3 regions of the Romboutsia sp. Marseille-P6047 genome follow, and region 2 is predicted to be linked to each of the others. Evidence: riboswitches for the same ligand, from Rfam matches in the RefSeq annotation. Region 2 holds a riboswitch; each other region holds the start of a gene.
The links. Region 2 has a riboswitch for lysine ahead of EIH23_RS08990 (Na+/H+ antiporter NhaC family protein). Riboswitches for the same ligand answer to the same signal wherever they lie in the genome.
Positions count from the first base shown of each region.

Region 1: another riboswitch for lysine. It lies ahead of nhaC (Na+/H+ antiporter NhaC); the one in region 2 lies ahead of EIH23_RS08990 (Na+/H+ antiporter NhaC family protein).
Region 3: another riboswitch for lysine. It lies ahead of EIH23_RS16985 (amino acid kinase family protein); the one in region 2 lies ahead of EIH23_RS08990 (Na+/H+ antiporter NhaC family protein).

Region 1 is NZ_UWOT01000005.1:63,171-68,224, reverse strand. Features, by position in the region: gene EIH23_RS06650 (AbgT family transporter) at 1-187, shown strand, start outside; gene nhaC (Na+/H+ antiporter NhaC) at 564-2,003, opposite strand; lysine riboswitch at 2,114-2,286, opposite strand; gene EIH23_RS06640 (ribonuclease H family protein) at 2,427-3,035, shown strand; gene EIH23_RS06635 (peroxiredoxin) at 3,088-4,842, opposite strand; gene EIH23_RS06630 (hypothetical protein) at 5,047-5,054, shown strand, end outside.
Region 2 is NZ_UWOT01000007.1:90,144-95,197, reverse strand. Features, by position in the region: gene aspD (aspartate 4-decarboxylase) at 1-505, opposite strand, end outside; gene EIH23_RS08995 (lipoate--protein ligase) at 774-1,778, opposite strand; lysine riboswitch at 2,056-2,231, shown strand; gene EIH23_RS08990 (Na+/H+ antiporter NhaC family protein) at 2,374-4,095, shown strand; gene EIH23_RS08985 (Na+/H+ antiporter NhaC family protein) at 4,280-5,054, shown strand, end outside.
Region 3 is NZ_UWOT01000012.1:30,440-35,493, reverse strand. Features, by position in the region: gene EIH23_RS11955 (hypothetical protein) at 1-1,604, shown strand, start outside; gene EIH23_RS11950 (hypothetical protein) at 1,813-2,418, shown strand; lysine riboswitch at 2,570-2,740, shown strand; gene EIH23_RS16985 (amino acid kinase family protein) at 2,814-2,993, shown strand; gene EIH23_RS11945 (aspartate kinase) at 3,064-4,011, shown strand; gene EIH23_RS11940 (diaminopimelate decarboxylase family protein) at 4,028-4,870, shown strand; gene EIH23_RS16980 (diaminopimelate decarboxylase family protein) at 4,861-5,054, shown strand, end outside.

The DNA.
Region 1 (5,054 bases), on a different contig from region 2:
GAGTTACTTTGCAATGATAGTTATATTTGCTCAAAAGCATGATAAAAAAGCTGGTATAGGAACTTTAATATCAACAATGGTACCATACAGTTTAATATTCTTAGTTGGATGGATAATAATGTTAGTATTATGGATGACATTAGGATTACCACTAGGACCAGGAGCAGGACTAGTTTACAGCTTATAATATAAATAAAAAAAGAAATCTCAATACATTTAAATGTTATGGGATTTCTTTTTTATGTCTAGAACAATATTTAGATATTCTTACTATTTTGTAGAGGTTTTTGAAAAATTTCATATACAAAATCTTTTCATTTTATGGAAATTGAATGTATTTTGTTATCCTTTGTATAAACTATGACTGAAGATTTTGAGTAATTACCTAAGTCTTTAGTATCAATTTTATTACATTACCTAAATTATTATCTACAAGAGAATTTACACAAATACTATCTTTACTTAAACTTTGTGTATTTGATGTATTATTAATCCATTCTAAAATATACCTAAAAAGGGGATTAGAAAAAGGGTTGTCTAAATAGACAACCCTTTTATTATATTTATACTATAGCCTCTTTTACAGACTCAGTATTATCTTCAGTTGATATTTTTTCTATACTTATTCCTGTTAAACCATAAAATAGTGATATTATAGGGCAAAGTAAATTGAAGAATGCAAATGGTAAAAATGCAAAACACCCAACCCCCATTGTGGCAGACATATAAGCTCCACATGTATTCCATGGAATTAATGGTGATGTGATTGTAGCACTATCTTCTAAAGCACGAGATAGATTTTTAGCAGCTAATCCTTGGTTTTTAAATGCATCTTTATACATACTTCCTGGAATTACTATTGCTAGGTATTGATCAGCTACAGCTAAATTAGTTCCAATAGCAGTGAAAATTGTAGCAGCAATTAATCCGAATGTTCCTTTTGCTACTTTTAATATTGAATTAGCAAGTGCTTGTAGTATTCCTGACTTTTCAAGTATACCTCCAGTTACTAATGCACACATCATAAGTGCAACTGTATCTAGCATACTTTCCAGTCCTCCACGAGAAAGTAATTCATCTACAAATACCATACCACTATTTGAAGTATATCCTACTTTAGCAGCTACAATAACATCTGCAGCTGAACTTCCTTGGAAAAATACCGCTACAAATCCTCCAGCTAGTGCTCCGATCATTAGTGCGGGTATTGCTGGTACTTTAAGGATAACCATAGCTATAACTCCAACTGGCACTAAGAATAACCATGGAGATAAAGTATTAAAGCTAGATAGTAAAGCATTTTGTATTTCTGTTATTTGAGCTGTATCTATTTGGCTTCCTGCATACTTCATTCCTAATATAGCGTAGATTATAAGCGCTATTAAAAGAGCAGGAATTGTAGTATATAACATATGTTTTATATGATCAAATAAATTAGTTCCAGCCATTGCAGGAGCTAAGTTCGTTGTATCTGAAAGTGGAGACATTTTATCACCGAAATATGCTCCTGAAATAATTGCACCAGCTACTAAGCTACTTGGCATGCCTAATGCACTTCCTATACCAAGCAATGCTATACCAATAGTTCCTACTGTTGTCCAAGATGAACCTGTAGAAATTGATACGATAGCACATATTACAGTAGTAGCTACTAAAAATATACTTGGAGATAATAAATTAAGTCCCCAATAAATCATTGATGGAACTATACCACTTATAATCCAAGTACCTATTAATATACCTACAACTAAAAGTATTAAAATAGATTGCATTGTAGTATTAATAGTTTCTAAAATTCCTTCTTCTAATTCTTTCCAAGTAAACCCAAGCTTAAATATAGATATGCAGCCAGCAAAAACTCCACCTAATATTAATGGAATATGAGCTGAAATTTCATAATCTTTTAGAATGACTAAGCATGTTACTAAGGTCGCAACTAAGAAACCGATACATAAAACTGCATCAAATAAGGTTGCTTGTTTTTTTTCTCTTGATGATGTCATGATAGACCTCCTTGATTTTTATGAATATAACCTGATATCTAAATTTTAGCTAAAAAAATAGAGTAGAAGTTTCTACTCTAGACTTAATCATTTTTTAGTATATGACTTAATCTAAAGATAGTACTCCACAAATTATTGTGACAGTGTTATACATATTATGTATAACCCCAACATACAAGCTTAAAGCTTCACTTGTATATTTCGGCAATATTACCTTTTGTTTTGCTTCAACGTGCTTACCTCCACAGAACTACTTATTAATATCGCGACCTCTATCATTAGTTATATTCGTTATTCATAAAAAATTATACCATAAAGTAATAACATATGGAAGTGACAAAATATAACTTTAAAAAAAATAAAGTTTAAGTTACAATAATTATTGATTACAAGCGGTATAAAAATAATTGTAAGCTTATAGGAGTGATAATATTGAGTAAAAAAAAATTTTATGCAGTCAGAAAAGGTAAGTGCATAGGAATATATAATACTTGGGATGAATGTAAGTCTCAAGTAAATGGGTTTTCAGGAGCAGAATACAAAAGCTTTTTATCTAAAGATGAAGCAGAAGAGTATATATATGGAAAGAAAGAAATTATTTTTTCGAATGAAGATAACACCGTAGAGGCATATGTAGATGGTAGTTATGAACATTGTATAAGAGAATATGGCTCAGGTGTTGTTATACTAAAAAATGGACAAGTTCAAAAAACATACAGCATAAAGGGTAATGATGAGTCTTTAGTAACTATGAGAAATGTCGCAGGTGAAATAGAAGCATCAAAACTAGCTATGAATTATTGCCTAGAAAATAATATAGAAAATCTAATTTTATACTTTGACTACGAAGGTATTGAAAAATGGTGTACTGGAGTTTGGAAAACTAATAAAGAGGGAACAATAGAATATAAAAGATTCTATGATGGAATAAAAAATAAACTAAATATTAAATTTGTAAAAGTTAAAGCTCATAGTGGTGATAAGTATAATGAAGAAGCTGATAAATTAGCTAAAAAAGCTATAGATTTATAAAAAAATAATAAGACCTTAATGTATACTCATTAGGGTCTTATTATTTTATGATTTAATCAGGAATTTCTCCATAGATATCTTCTAATTCATCTGCAAATGCTATTGGGCTATTTATTGACTCATACATAGCTCTAGCATATATATTTGCTTGATCATAAGTTGACTGCCAAGCGAATATTCCTCCTAAACAGTTATTTAATACATACTGACCTTTTAAATATATAGATAAATCATTTTCTATAGACATAGCATACTGACCATCTCTTATAAGATAAGGAACTCTAGCTTCGTTATCAAATTGATATTGATATCCATTCTTATTTATATAATTTCTTCTAAGTTCGTCATTTGATACAGTTGTAGTAGCTCCTAATCTACCATAGAAAGGAACTCCTAATAGTATTTTTTCAGAAGGCATTCCATTTTGTATAAGATTTTGAACCATTCCATGAACACTATAACCTGATAAAGATAGGTCTGAATCATATAAATTAGCTTGATGTCTACGTCCTCTCTCTCCAGTTTCACCTGCTGTAAAGTCATAGCTCATAAGGTTAAAATAAGTTATTATAGGAGCAATTTTATCTATTTCAGCACTTCTATTTGTATATCCAGTATCACCAGTACCAGCAACACTTAACCATTTCTCATCACCAATTACGTCTCTAATGGCAGTTAATAATAATGTAAAGTTTTCTCTATCATTAATACTTGATTTTATACCAGAGGCACTACTACCTGGATACTCCCAGTCAATATCTATACCATCTAAGTTATAATTATTTATAAGTCTATTAACCTGTCTAGCAAAATCATATCTAGATTTAGGTGTTGAAGCTGCATCTGAGAATCCCTCAGCACCCCATCCTCCAATAGCAGCAATTACTTGTAGTTGAGGATTATATCTTTTTAGAGAAACCAAATACTCTAAATATCTTGGTGTAGGGACTAATAAAGAACCATCAGGATTTATTTCAACAAATGCATAAATAACTGCGTCTAAAAAGTTAGGGTCAACATTTTTCGGATTGCCTAAAACATACTCCATAACAATTGGTTGAAGATCAGGGCAATTACTATTAGTAACATTAGACTGTTCATCAGGACCGTTTATAGGAGGTCTATTTAAATAAGGTATAGTTTGAGAACGTTCTATTTCTTTTACATCTTTACCTGGCATAAAACATAAGTACCAATCTAAGCATGAATATTCTTTTCCGCAATTATTTATTCTTTTTTTCAAATCCTTCCATGTTTTAGGTGGAGGTAAAATTACCGGCATACCTGGAAGCCAGTTAGCTGGAGTAACTATATTATCATTATCAGATGCTTGAAGTGCGTCTATAATTCTTATTATCTCTGGAATATTTCTTCCAGTTGTTAGAGGATAGTAAAGAATAGTTCTTAAAACTTGTTTATCATCTATTATAAATACAGAACGAACAGTAGATGTATTGCTCATAGATTCAGAAATCATACCATATAGTTTAGCAATTCTCATATTAGAATCTGCAATAACAGGAAATGGGATTTCAATACCAGTTAAAGTACAAATATTATAAACCCAAGCTAAGTGAGAACTATTACTATCTATACTAAGCCCTATAAGATCCGTATTTCTTTTTTGAAACTCATCATAATATTTTGCAAAGCATATAAATTCTGTAGTACATACTGGTGTGAAATCACCAGGATGAGAAAATAAAACTACCCATTTGCCTTTATAATCAGACAACTTTATAGGTCCAAAAGTTGTATTGGCTTCGAAATCAGGCGCAGTTGATCCTAAACTTGGAAGACATGGCATATAAATCACCCCTTAATTCAATAAAATATAATCTATTTTATAGTATTAATAAATAGATGTTTATGTTACAGGTTATAATAGTAAGTAGTGTAAGTCTGTTATATACAACAAAAATGTACAATAATAATTGCTATTTTTAGATAAATTTGGTATAGTTAATTATGAATAAATGTGTTAAAAATTGTAATTATAGGGGTGAGTAGTTTGAAAAG
Region 2 (5,054 bases):
TACCACCATTTTCAGTATCATACCTCATTTCTTGTACAAGATAATCATGAACTATTTTTTCTATATGAGGTAGCATTCTATCAGGAAATGGATAATTATCTCCTATTATTGCATCTGCTAGTTCATATACAAATTCATCACCATTAAAATTAAGCTTATTTATACCATAATCTATTATTTTTTTTAATAAAGATACTCCAGGCATGTTTTTATTTTGGGTCATATAATCATAAAAACGTTTAGAAATGCCTTCTTTTTTAGGCATTCCAGCTAAATCACCTAAGTCCCAAGTTAAGCGTGTTTCGTTAACTGCAAATTGTCCAAATGTAAAAAATGCTTCACGAGGAGTAGCGGCAGTCCAGTTAGGATTACCACGACCAGCATCTAGTACATTTACATTATTTTTAATAGCATTATTTTTAGCTAAATCCATTAATTTATCTTTAAACTCAAAAGGGCTTATTTTATCATAGATCATTTTTAATTCTTTATAAGAATACTTCAAAATTAATTCCTCCTAAAAGTACATATTAACTGTTTGCGTTACTATATAATTATATATATTTTTAGGAAAAAGTAAATGAAAAAAGTATTTTTCGTAAAACTATTAAAAAAGTATTGCTTTATTGATAATTATGTTTAAAAAATTAAGTTTAAATAGAATATGCATTATAAAAATATAGTTATTGATAAATGTGATTAAGTGAATATAAAGAATAAAAAGTATAAATTTAGACTGATAATATATCAGTCTAAATAAAAATTTATTAAATTTAATAAGCTTTAACTTCTTGTTTAGCACCTAATATACCAGCAATTAATATATCTGAATCTGCACCTAAAAAATAGTTATCGATATTTATATGAGAAAAAATATCTCTTAAGCTTTGCTCTTCATGTCGAACACCACATAAAAGAACTTCTAAAGTTGATATATCATCCTTTCCGAAAAAATCACCAAAAAACTTTATCCTTGTTATAAATCCTTTTTCAACTTCTAAGTTAAATTCTATATTACCACCAGGATATTTTAACTCATTTAAAAGAGAATATTTAGGCGAATTACCAAAATTCCATTCCCAAGTACTGTATTTTTCTTCTACTAAATTTTCTATTTTTTCAATATCATCTTTAGTTAAGTTATAGAACGTATTGTTAGAACTAATAGAATATATATAATTCATAAGCAAATTTTTAAATTCAAGAATATCTATATCTTCATTTAAGTGACTACTTATATTGGTTACACGAGATTTAACTGACTTTATTCCTTTTCCTTCAAACTTAATACTTTTTACTTTTAAAGCATCAGATAAGTCTGAAATTTGTGATGAGAATAAAAGTGTACCATGATGCATTACTTTATTTTTGTAGTTATACTGAGCATTACCAGAGAATTTCTTACCATCAATTAATAAATCATTTCTTCCAGAAAACTCTGCATTTAATCCTAATGTTTTTAGTAAATCTATTATTGGTTGTGTAAACTTTTTAAAGTCACTAAAAGAGTTTTTATTGCAGGAGATAAAGGTAAAGTTTATGTTGCCTAAATCGTGAAAAACAGCCCCACCTCCAGAAAGTCTTCTTACAACAGGGATTGAGTTATCCTTAACATAATCTATATTTATCTCAGATAATGTATTTTGATTTTTTCCAACGATTATAGAAGGTTTGTTTCGCCATAAAATAAATAAATCTTCATTAGTATTTTTTAATAGGTATTCTTCCATAGCTAAGTTGAAATAGGGATTTGTATTATCGTTATATATAAGTAACATATATATTCCTCCTAAAAATATTTATTATATACATTAAACTCATGACAATTTATATTCTATAAAAAAAAATTACATTCCTTTATTTTATTTAAATGAATTTATACAAAATTTATGTATAAAAATAATAATTATACATAAAAATACATAATCCTTCTTAATTAAATAGAAATACTTGTAAAATAATTGTATCAATAAAAATAAAATAAAAAATTTTCAGAAAAGTATTGCGTTATTATGAAAATTACCATATAATTTAAGATATAAAACAAGTGAATAGAAAAAGGGTAGAGGCGCAATATTTATCAGTAGTAATAATGAGTTAAGCACTGTGATTTATTACAAAAGGAAATATTGCCGAAGCATATAACTGATGCTTTAAGGTTATATAGCTGGGGGTATATATAAGATATATACCACTGTCACAAAATTATTTTGTGGTGAGCTACATTTAAGGAATTATTATATTTCTATGTATTATTGCATGTTAATAGAATTTTTAGCCTTGAGTGTAAACTCAAGGCTTTTTATAGTTGTATAGAAAAATGTATTACAAACCCTCATATATTCACTTAATAATTTTAAGGGGGAAAATATTATGAAAAGAAAAAGTTTAAAAATAGTTATTATAGTATTAACTATAATTATGATGTCATCAACTTTAGGATTTGCAGAAACTGATATAGGGCAGATAAATGCAAATAAATTTGGGATATGGACACTAATACCTCCATTAGTTGCAATAGTTTTAGCATTTATAACTAAAAATGTTGTTGTATCATTATTTATTGGAATTTTGTCAGGAAGTTTTATTTTAAATATAAGTGGTTCAAGTGTACACTTTGCATTAGTTAATGCTTTTTTAGATGTTGTAAACAGAGCAGTTGGGTCTTTAGCAGATCCGTGGAATGCAGGTATAATACTTCAAGTTTTAGCAATAGGGGGAGTGATTAATTTAGTTGCCAAAATGGGAGGAGCTAAAGCAATAGCTGAGGGCCTTTCAAGAAGAGCCAAAACTGCAAAAAGTACACAATTGATAACTTGGTTTGCAGGGCTTTTAGTATTCTTTGATGATTATGCAAATTCACTTATCATAGGACCTATGATGAGACCAGTAGCAGATAAAATGAAAATCTCAAGAGAAAGATTAGCATTTATAATAGATGCAACAGCAGCACCAATAGCAGGATTGGCTATAGTATCAACTTGGATAGGTCTTGAAGTTGGATTAATAGGAGATGCATTTAATGGAATAGGTATAAAAGCAGACGCTTTTGGTGTGTTTTTAAATACAATACCATATAGATTTTACAATATACTAATACTAGCGTTTATAGTGATAACAACTTTATTATTAAAAGATTTTGGTCCTATGAGAAAGGCAGAGATAAGAGCTAGACAAGGCAAAAGTTTAGATTCTGAGATTGCAATAGATTCTGTAAACGATCATTCAGATTTAGAACCAAAAGAAGGTGTTAAATTAAGTATATGGAATGCAATAATACCAATAGGAACATTGATAGTAGCCGCATTAATAGCATTTTACTATAGTGGATATAGTTCTATAATGAGTGGAGAAGATGCTAGTTTAATACAATTGCTTAGTGATTCACCATTATCATTTGTATCAATTAGAGAAGCATTTAGTGCATCAGATGCATCGGTTGCGTTATTCCAGTCTGCATTACTTGCAAGTATAGTAGCTATAGTAATGGCGGTATCTCAAAAAATATTTACAGTTTCAGAAGCTATAGAAGTTTGGGTAGATGGTATGAAAACATTAGTTATAACAGGTGTTATATTAATATGTGCTTGGTCATTAAGTTCAGTAATAAAGGAATTAGGAACAGCTAAATATTTAATTAAATTACTATCAGGTTCATTCCCACCATTCTTATTACCTAGTTTAATATTTGTATTAGGAGCTATAATATCATTTTCAACGGGTACAGCATATGGAACAATGGGAATACTTATGCCATTAGCAGTTCCACTAGCTAATTCTATAAATCCAGATATGTCATTTATAGTAGTTAGTACAAGTGCGGTATTAACAGGTGCTATATTTGGAGATCATTGTTCACCTATATCAGATACTACAATACTATCGTCAATGGGAGCAGGATGTAATCATATAGATCATGTAAGAACACAGATGCCTTACGCCTTATTTACGGCATTAATAACAGTAGTATTTGGATATATACCAGCTGGACTTGGTATACCAGTATACATAGTACTACCACTTGCAATAGTAGCGGTATTTATAGGTGTACAAATATTCGGAAGAAAAGTTGATATAGTTGAAGAATGTGTATAATATGATATAAAATAAAAATTCCACAATTGTGTAGTATTAAATAATAGCTACATAATTGTGGAATTTTTTATGTGCAAAAATAAATTGATAAAGGACAGGTTCTTTCCTTAGTTTTTTGAATATAATGGAATAATATTAATACATTAACAATATTGTACTTTTAATATGTACAAGGAGGTGTTTTATGAAAAATAGGAATAAGTGGATTGTTATCATAGCTTTTTTTGTTTTACTTATGATGCCAAGTATTTGTTTAGCCGCAGAGGTAGACGTAGGTTATTTCAATGCTCAAAAATACAAGGTATTAACTCTTATTCCTCCGATAGTGGCCATAATATTAGCATTTTTAACAAGAAATGTAATAGCATCTTTATTTATAGGTATTATTTCTGGAAGTTTGTTACTAACTATTCCTGGAAATAATATATTTTATGGAATAGTTGATGCTTTTATTGATGTTATAAATAGAATGGTTACTTCTTTAGCAGATACTTGGAATGCAGGAATAATACTCCAAGTTTTAGCTATAGGAGGATTAATTAATTTAGTAACTAAAATGGGAGGAGCTAAAGCAATAGCAGAAAGTTTATCTAAAAGAGCTAAAAATAGAAGAAGTTCTCAAATTATTACTTGGTTATCAGGTCTTATCATATTTTTTGATGATTATGCAAATGCAATGATAGTTGGAACAATGATGAGACCTATAACTGACAAAATGAAAATATCTAGAGAAAAATTAGCGTTTATAGTTGATGCAACAGCTGCTCCAGTGGCAGGTATAGCAGTTATTTCAACATGGATAGGTATGGAACTTGGTCTTATTAAGGATGCATTTAGTACAATAGGAGTAAATGCTGATGCATTTGGCGTATTTGTTCAAACTATACCCTATAGATTTTATAATATACTAATCCTTTTTTTTATAGTAATAAGTGTACTTTTACTTAAAGATTTTGGGT
Region 3 (5,054 bases), on a different contig from region 2:
TTAGATTAGATTTTACCTCTGGTTTTTCAATGTTAATAGTATTCTTTATTATTGCTGGGGTATTAGATATGATGTTCGACAAAGGAGAGAGAACATCAAAAGCTGCAAAATACAATTTCTTTATAGCAATAGCTATGATAATATTTGTATCAGTAGTGCCATTTATTACTTCTTCCCCAATAATTCATGCAAAAGCATATAGAAATCTTATAGGAAACGTTGAAGAAAGTGATTTTGATAAAGATGTAAGTCCTGTAAGTGTAAATGATATTCGTATAGTAGATGAAGAAATGGCTATGAAGCTTGGAGATAAAAAGTTAGGAGAAATACCAGCTGTAGGGAGTGTATCGAAGCTTGGAGATTTCCATATACAAAATGTAAATGGTGAACTATACTGGGTTGCACCGCTTGTACATAGAGATATTGTTAAATGGATAACTAATTTAGACGGAACAAATGGATATGTAATGGTGTCTGCAAGTAATCCTCAAGATGTTAGGCTTGTACAAGAAATTGATGGTAAGCCAATAAAGATAGTGTATCAGCCTCAAGCGTATTTCCTTCAAGATTTACATAGACATATGTATATAAATGGAATTGTAAATTCTGGAATGACAGAGTTTTCATTAGAAATAAATGATGAAGGTAGACCATATTGGGTAACAAGCTTATATGAACATAAGATAGGTTTTAGTGGATCAGATGCTACAGGAGTGGCGGTAGTTGATGCTCAAACCGGTGAAGTTAAAAAATATTCTATAGAAGATGCACCAGAATGGATAGATAGAATTCAGCCAGAGCAATTTGTAGTAAATCAAATTAATGACTGGGGATTATACATAAAAGGTTTCTTAAATTCCGTAATCTCTGAAGAAGGAGTTTTGGTTGCTACTGAGGGAACGTCTTTAGTATATGGAGATGATGATAAATCATATTGGTATACAGGAATAACTTCTGCTGGTGCAGATGAGTCTACTATTGGATTTATTTTAGTAGATACTCGTACAAAAGAAGCTAAGTTATATAAGCAACCGGGAGCAACGGAAACTGCAGCAATGAGTTCTGCAGAAGGAAAGGTACAAGAGAAAAACTATGAAGCTACATTCCCTGTAATGTATAATATATTAGGAACACCTACATATGTTTCTGCACTTAAAGATAAAGCAGGTCTTGTTAAGATGGTGGCATTTGTATCAGTTGAAGATTTTGCAATTTTAGGACTTGGAGAAACAAAAGATGAAGCTTTAATAAATTATAGAGAAGCATTATCTAGCGAAGGTAACAATATAAGTATTGAAAATGATACAAGCAAAGCTAGTATAGAAGGTAAGGTTACTAGAATTAGTCCAGATGTAAAAAGTGGAAACACTAATTATTATTTAACATTAGATACAAATGAAAATATAATATTTACAGCAACATCAAAAGTATCTACAGAATTACCTTTAACAGCAGTTTCAGATCAAGTTAAGATTGATTATCAAGAAGGAAAGTCTGGAGTAGTTGAGATAATTTCATTTGATAACTTAAACATAGGTTCAAGTAAAGAAGAAGAGAAAGTAAAAAGTGACTCATCAACTAAAACTATAGAAGAAAATCAATAAAAATATATAAATAGTTATTAAGTTTTTAATTAAAAATAAAAAGAACATATCTTAGTATTTTATATACTAAGATATGTTCTTTTTTGTTATTCATAAAATGTGAATTATTATTTTTAGAAAAATATAGAAAAACAATCAATTTTTATAGGGACAATTAATATAATATTATTACAACTTGGTAAATTAATGACTCGAGGAGATATGCATTATGATGGGGTTAGAAAAAGATATACTGCTTTTAATTAGTAGGGTTAGATGTATGACAGAAACTCAGGTTGGTAAAGTTTTTTCAAGTAAAAAAAGACGTGGAAGAAAACCATTTAAGAAAACTTTAAGAAAAATGTGTAATGAATATACACTTAAAAAATATCCTTGCAATATAAACTATAGTGGATATAGAGATAATTCGTATGTATATTATTTAAATGGGAGTAAACAGTATAAGGGCAAGGAATTAGCTAAAACAGTAATAGGTTCTGAATTAGCAATTAGATTTAATTTAGGTGGATATGAGGTAAAAAGATTTTATAGAAATGTTAGAATAGATAACAAAAAATTTGATATATTTATAGAATATACAGACCACTATAATGAACTAAATCAACTTTTAGTAGATATAGATTTAGATCAAAAAATTGACAAGTCTAAATACTATAACCTAGAGAATAAAATTAAAAACTCGACGATTCCTTTTTTTGAAGTACCAAGAGTTTTAATAATAACATCAGAAATGAGAAATTTAGGAGACTTTGATTTTGATTCTGATGTTTGTGTTGTTGATTTAAGCTTAAATAAACTATTTAAGTATATATAGGCCTATTTTTTATATATAGGTCTATTTAATCATCAACATAAAAAGATATAGATTAATAAAATTTTACATAAATAAAAAAATAAAATAGTTGTAAAATTAAGAATAGTGTGATAAAAATTAATTATAAAATAAAACTTAATATATGAAATTTACCTAGGGTAGAGGTGCTGTAATTAATAGTAGTTTATAGAAGCTGGCAAGTGTTGATTATAAATGAAAGGAAGTGCAGCCGAAGAAAAATTATTGGCAAATAATTTTTCTGGTACTATACATAATATGTATAATACTGTCACTTAGTAATAAGTGGTGAGCTACAAGGTTACTTTGTGTATAAAAAAAACACCCAAAGTATACCTTTGGGTGTTTTTTATTTTACAACTTTCTAGGAGGGGGATATGAGTAGTATTATAGTTCAAAAGTATGGTGGGAGCTCTGTAGAAACTACAGAGAAAATTAAAAGAATAGCAGAAAATATAATTGATAGAAAAAAAACTAATGAAAAAATAGTTGTAGTAGTTTCAGCCATGGGAGGTACTACTGATAATTATATAAAACTTGCAAAAAAATATAAGTAAAAATCCTAATAAAAGAGAATTAGATGCACTTATGTCAACAGGTGAAATTATATCAGCGTAATTACTTGCTATGTGCCTATCATCATTAGGATGCCAATCAATAAGTTATAATGCGTATCAACTTAATATACATACTAGTGGAGATCATGGAAAATCTCAAATAGATGATATAAATGTATCTAAGATAGAAGAAAGTTTAGATCATGGAAAGGTAGTAATAGTGACAGGATTTCAGGGATTAAATGATGAGGGTGATATTACAACTTTAGGAAGAGGAGGTTCTGATACATCAGCGGTAGCTTTAGCAGTTAAACTAAATGCTAAATGTGAAATTTATACAGATGTAGATGGAATTTACTTTACCGACCCTAGAAAGTATAGTAAGGCTAAAAAACTTAAAGAAATAGAATACGAAGAAATGCTAGAATTAGCTAGTTTAGGTGCACAAGTAATGCACTCAAGAAGTATAGAACTAGCACAAAAATATAATACAGAAATATATGTAGGTCTTTCATGTGGAGAGCGAAATGGAACATATATAAAGGGAGAAAATAAAATGAGATTAGAGGAAAAAGTCATAACAGGACTTGCAACTAGCGATGATGATGTTGCTATAACTATAAAAGATTTTAATTTAGATAAGGTTTTTAGTTTATTTGAAGATATTGCAAGTAAAAAAATAAGTATAGATATGATCAGTCAAACAGCACCAATAAATGAAATTATAAATGTATCTTTTACTATACCTAAAGAAGATCTAGATGAATGTAAAGAGATAGCTAAAAAATATTCAGATAGCAAAAATATTGTTATTGATGATCATATAACAAAGTTTTCATTAGTAGGGTCTGGAATGAAAAACACAGCAGGTGTTATATCAAAAGTATTTAAAATATTCAAGGAAAATAATATTAATGTTAAGCTTATAACTACATCAGAAATAAGAATAACTTGTGCTATAAACTCTTTTGATAAAGATGTTGCAATAAATGAAGTGGCAAGAGAATTTAATGTATAAAATTTAGGAGGCTATTATGAAACTACATGGAAATATGTCTATTAGAAATAACACGCTATATATTGGAGGCGTTAGTTGTACAGAATTAGTTAATAAGTACTCTACACCACTTTATGTATTTGATGAAGGTTTAATTAGAGAGAATTGCAGAAAATATAATAAGTATTTTAAAGTAGAGGAAAATAAAAATAAAGTTGCTTATGCAGGTAAGGCATTTTTAACTTTATATATGTGTAAAATCATAAAAGAAGAAAACTTATCCCTAGATGTAGTTTCAGGAGGAGAATTATATACTGCTCATAAAGCAGGTTTTCCAATGGAAAATGTATTATTTCATGGAAATAACAAAACTATAGATGAAATTAATATGGGCATAGAATTAGGAGTAGGTAGATTTGTTGTAGATAACTTTTATGAACTTGATATAATTGAAGATATTTGCAAAAAGAGAAATAAAGTACAAGAGATATACTTTAGAATAACTCCTGGAATAGAAGCTCATACTCATGATTATATAAAAACAGGTCAAATAGATTCTAAATTTGGATTTGTATTAATAAATGGAGACTTATATGAAGCTATAGAAAAACTATATAAGTATAAAAATATAAAGTTAGTTGGTTTACATGCACATATAGGTTCACAGATTTTTGATATAGAGCCATACATGGACGAAGTTGATATAATGATGGATTTAGTTAAAGAAATAAAAATAAAGTATAACATAGATTTAAAAGAAATAGACTTAGGAGGAGGTATAGGAGTATATTATATCAAAGAGGATAATCCTAAAAGTATACAAGATTTTTGTGAAGCTATAATAAAAAGGGCAGAGCAAAAATGTAAAAAATTGGAATAAAAGCACCAAAGCTCATTATAGAGCCGGGAAGATCAATAAGTGCAAATGCAGGCAGTACACTGTATACAATAGGATCTATTAAAGATATAAAAGATGTAAGGACATATGTTAGTGTAGATGGAGGTATGACTGATAATATTAGACCTTCATTATATAAAGCGGGATATGAATGTAGTGTTGTAAA